2 regions of the Arthrobacter sp. YAF16 genome follow, and region 2 is predicted to be linked to the other one. Evidence: predicted binding sites of a transcription regulator. Region 2 holds the regulator's gene; the other holds the start of a gene.

Region 1 (2,466 bases), 920 kb from region 2:
GGATGGAGCTGCCGGTCAGTTTGCCCAGGAGCTCGGGCAGGGCCTTGGCGACAGCCTTGGCGGCACCGGTCTCAGTGATGACCATGTTCAGCGCGGCGGAGCGGCCGCGGCGGTCACCCTTGTGGAAGTTGTCGATCAGGTTCTGGTCGTTGGTGAAGGAGTGGACCGTCTCTACGTGGCCGTGCACGACGCCGTAGCGGTCGTTGATCGCCTTTAGTACCGGCGTGATGGCGTTGGTGGTGCAGGACGCCGCCGAAACAATCTTGTCCGAATCCGTGATGGTGGCGTGGTTGATGCCGTGCACGATGTTTTTCAGCTCGCCCTTGCCCGGGGCGGTGAGCAGAACGCGGGAAACGCCCTTGCTCTGCAGGTGCTGGGAGAGGCCCTCGGCGTCGCGCCAGCGGCCGGTGTTGTCGACCACCAGTGCGTCGTGGATGCCGTAGGCGGTGTAGTCCACCGTGGCCGGGTTGTCCGAGTAGATGACCTGGATCTGGACGCCGTTGGCAGTGATGGTGTCGTTCTCGAGGTCCACCTTGATGGTGCCTTCGAAGGACCCGTGCACCGAGTCGCGGCGCAGCAGGCTGGCGCGCTTGGTGAGGTCGTTGTCCGACCCGCGGCGCACCACGATCGCGCGCAGCCGCAGGCCGTGCCCGCCGCCGGCCTTCTCGATCAGGAGGCGGGCCAGGAGCCGGCCGATGCGGCCAAAGCCGTAGAGGACGACGTCGGTGCTGGTGCGGTCGTCGCCGCCGCGCTTGCCGACCACTTCGGCCAGCTCCTCGCGCAGGAAGTCGTCCAGGCTGATGCCGTTGCCTTCTACGCGGTACTTTTCGGTCAGGCGGGCAATGTCGATGGCTGCCGCGCCGAGGTCCAGCTTGGTGAGGGCGTCGAGCAGGGGCGCGGTCTCTTCGAGGCGCAGCTCTTCCTTGCTCATCCGGCGGGCAAAACGGTGCGCCTTGAGGATGTTCATGGTGGACTTGTTGATCAGGCTCCGGCCGTGGATGGACGTCACCACGTTGTTTTCGCGGTACAGCCGGCCGATCACCGGAATCATGGCCTCGGCGAGCGCCTCCCGGCCCATCCACGTATCAAGACAAGAATCTGACGTCTGGCTCACAGAACTACCTTCCTAAAATCCACCACATACGTCCTCGTATGCGGAAGTCGGCTGCCGGCGGATCTCCGGAACCTGGACGCGGCGGGGATTCGGTCCACCCCGGGCGCCTGCATGGAGCGCAAAGAAAAAGCCACCGGCGGCGAACGCAGACCCGGTGGCAGAACATCTACGTTCGCTATCCATTCTAGAGCGGGGCGCCGGTCCAGGGGGCCGGAGGCGGCGTGAAATCACTCACACGAGCGGGGTCCGCCGCGTCACGCAGCCCTTGACGTAGGATGTCCAGATGGGACTCATAGTTGCACTACTTGTCATCTGGCTCATTCTTTCGATCCTGGGCTTCGTCGTGAAGGGCCTGCTTTGGCTGGCCGTCATCGGCCTGGTCCTGTTCGTCGCCACGGCGGCGTGGGGCTGGGTGAAGCGGAAGGCCAAGGCCTGATCCGAAACCTACACCTCGATCCAAACGGCAAGGACCGGCACCACACGGTGCCGGTCCTTTTCGTTTGGTTGGATGGGTTGACCGATACGCCGGGTTCTGTGTTCCCGCGCTGTTGCCGGCGCGGGAGTAGCGGCCATCCATCTACGGACGCCGTTGCCGACGCCCTCCAGCGGCCTACCCGGACACTCGGGCGGGCAGCCCTCAAACGTGTCCTGTCTGGCCTTGCTCCGGGTGGGGTTTACCTAGCCTTCCCGGTCACCCGGGAAGCTGGTGGTCTCTTACACCACCGTTTCACCCTTACCTGCTCCCCCGACCGTGCGGACACGGCCCTGGGGCAGGCGGTCTATTCTCTGTGGCACTGGCCTGCGGGTTACCCCGAGTGGGCGTTACCCACCACCCTGCCCTGCGGAGCCCGGACGTTCCTCGAGCCACTTGCGTGACGCGCGGCCGCCTGGTCAACCCATCCGGTTCTCATTCTACGGGCTGCCCCCGCAGGCTCACCGCACCGGCGCCTTTTGGGCCTGCCGGTGGGAGAATGAAAGCAGCAACCCCGCCAGGCAAGGAAGCGATTCGGATGGATTTCACCGCCGTCGTCATTTGGCTGATCATCGCCGCGCTCGTGCTCATCCTGGCCCGGGCCTCGATCCGGATTGTGCGCCAGTATGAGCAGGGCGTGCTGTTCCGGCTGGGCCGGGTGATCGGAGTCCGGATGCCCGGGCTGCGCTTTATCATCCCGGTGATCGACCGGCTGCAGCTGGTCAGCCTGCGGATCGTGACCATGCCGATCCAGTCGCAGGGCATCATCACCCAGGACAACGTCAGCGTGGATATCTCCGCGGTGGCCTACTACCGGGTGATCGACGCCGTGAAGTCGGTGGTGGCGATCGAAAATGTGGCTGCCGCGATCAACCAGATC
Region 2 (2,466 bases):
GACCAACCAGACCCGGCGGCCCACCCGCAGGTGCTGTTCGGCCAGGGCCTTGGTGCCGGGCCAGATCCGGGACTCGATCATCTCGTCGTAGACTTCCTCGCCGAGGGCTTCGATGTCCTGCACGGTGAAACCCGAGGCGAGGCTCAGGGCGGTGTCGCGGACGGCGTGGACGTCGTCCATGTTCTCGCCGCGGAACACGAACATCAGCTGCTTCCAGGCAAAGCCCGCCGCCTGGGGAATGGTGAACGCCCCGCGCTGATGCATTTTGCGGGCCACGTGGAAGAGACTGGCGCCCCTCATAAGGGTGTTGTCAACGTCGAAGAAGGCGGCTTCGCCGTGCTGCGGTGACGCAACAGGCCGCGTGGCCACAGCGACGATCTTCTCCTCGGGCATGCCACGAGTCTAGTCAATGGCGGGGGATCCCACGCGCAGAAGGGGCCCCGCCGCACCGGCCGCCCGGCTGGAACACCAGGTCGCGTCGACGCCGGGCCGGGCGCCGGGCTACCGTGGAACCATGGCCATACCCGCGCCCCTTCCCGATGTCGTACTCATCACCAAAGCTGACTGCCACCTGTGCGCGGACGCGCGCGACGCCGTCGGCCGGGTCACCGCTGCGCTGGGACTCGGCTGGTCCGAGCGGTCCATCGACGACGACGATGTCCTGCGCGAGCGCTACGCCGAGGAGATCCCGGTACTGCTGGTGGACGGGGTCCAGCGGGATTTCTGGCGGATCGACGAGGTTCGGCTGGCCCGAACCCTGCGCCGCGCCCTCGGCCAGTCAGCCTGAGTGCACCCCGGGCAAGCGGCTGCGGCGACGCGGTCCCCGGCTTTGTGGCCCGAACTGCGGGGGCTCTAGAGTGGAGTCACAACGCGACGCAATGGAGCAGATAGTGACTTCGCTGGATTCTTCACCCGACGCCCTGCCCGGGGCGGCCGGACCTGCTGCCAAGCAGATCCCGCCCGCGGCCGTGGCGCGGCTGACGATCTATTTGCGCGCCCTGACCACTTTGCTGGCCGAGGGGGTGGACCGGGTCTCCTCTGAATCGCTCGCCGAGGCTTCGGGCGTCAGTTCCTCCACCCTCCGCAAGGACCTCTCCTATGTGGGGTCCTATGGAACGCGGGGCGTGGGCTATGAGGTGCAGTACCTGAACCGGCACATTGCCGCGGCCCTGGGTTTGACCCATGACTGGAAAGTTGCGATCGTCGGCGCCGGCAACCTCGGCAAGGCCCTCGCCCGGTACGGCGGCTTCGAGTCCCGGGGCTTTGACATCGTGGCGATCTTCGACGCCGACCAGATGGTGGTGGGCAGCGAGGTTGGCTGGCTGCGGGTGAGCGACGCCGCAGATCTGGAAGCCGTGCTGCGCCGCACCGGGACCAACATGGTGGTCCTGGCGCTGCCCGCGGCCGTGGCGCAAAGCGTGTGCGACCGGGTAGTGGCCGCAGGCGTGCGCAGCATCCTGAGCTTCGCCCCGGTCATGCTGCAGGTCCCGCCGGGAGTCAATCTCCGCAAGGTGGATATGGCCACCGAACTGCAGATTCTCGCCTACCACGCACAAAGGGCGCAGGACCCGGAAGACGCCGACTGACTTCAGTCGGCCCATCCGGCTCCCGCGCCCTCTGCAGCGGTGCTTGGTTAGCGGCCGTAGGGGTTCTGCGCGTACGGGTTGGAGAACGGCTGCTGCTTCTGGAAGTAGGGGGAAACCGTCGGCAGGTACAGGATCACGATGCCGGCCACGCCCATCAGGATCACGATGATCTGCAGCACGCCGGAGAGTGCGCCGAAGGCGAATACGCCGCCGAACAGGCCAAACAGCGACAGGGCGGCAAAGACCGTTCCCAGGATGCGGGCCCAATTCTTGCCCTTGCGGACCGGGAATGCGACCAGCGCGTAGAGCCCGAAGGAGATGAGGCCGCCAATGATGCCGCTGATGGGGACGATTGCCCGCACCGCATTGAGTTCGTCCGCTGAGAGTCTCCTGCCCTGCTGGGCGCCGGCCTGCTGCATCGCGGTCTCAAAGTAGTCCGCCCCGGTAAAGGACACAACCAGGCTGCTGATGAGGGACAGGATGCCCGCACCGATGATGAGCCAGAAGGCGAGGTCGAGCTGCGGCGGCCTGGTCCCGGCTCCACCGGTGGGGAGTTCCGACGGATACTGCGCGTAAGGGGATTGGCCGTAGGGGCTCTGGCCGAACTGGCCCGGGGCCTGCCCGTAGGCCGGCGGCTGCTGGCCATAGCCGGGAGCCTGCTGCCCGTACTGGGGCCCGTTTTGCCCGTACTGCGGAGCCTGCTGCCCGTACTGGGGCGCCTGCGGGGCGTTCTGGCCATACTGCGGAGCCTGCTGGCCGTACTGGGGCGCCTGCGGGGCATTCTGCCCATACTGCGGAGCCGGCGGCTGCTGTCCGAACTGGGGAGCATTCTGGCCGTACTGCGGAGCCTGCTTGCCCGACTCGGGTCCGTCCGGGCTGG

What was found. The regulator Rex, encoded in region 2, represses fermentation and respiration genes when NADH is low (regulators of the CRP and FNR family bind a similar motif). The targets are predictions, from matches to a motif close to CTTGTGAANNNNTTCACAAG.
Region 1: the regulator Rex is predicted to act here: its motif matches at 1,333-1,352, upstream of AB4Y91_RS05840 (glyceraldehyde-3-phosphate dehydrogenase).

The regions. Positions count from the first base shown of each region.
Region 1 covers NZ_JBFRDC010000001.1:1,250,538-1,253,003, reverse strand. Annotated here, with positions in the region: gene AB4Y91_RS05840 (glyceraldehyde-3-phosphate dehydrogenase) at 1-1,114, opposite strand, end outside; gene AB4Y91_RS05835 (hypothetical protein) at 1,398-1,550, shown strand; RNA gene rnpB (RNase P RNA component class A) at 1,620-2,013, opposite strand; gene AB4Y91_RS05825 (slipin family protein) at 2,125-2,466, shown strand, end outside.
Region 2 covers NZ_JBFRDC010000001.1:334,653-337,118, forward strand. Annotated here, with positions in the region: gene AB4Y91_RS01605 (HAD family hydrolase) at 1-393, opposite strand, end outside; gene AB4Y91_RS01610 (glutaredoxin family protein) at 515-787, shown strand; gene AB4Y91_RS01615 (redox-sensing transcriptional repressor Rex) at 891-1,586, shown strand; gene AB4Y91_RS01620 (hypothetical protein) at 1,634-2,466, opposite strand, start outside.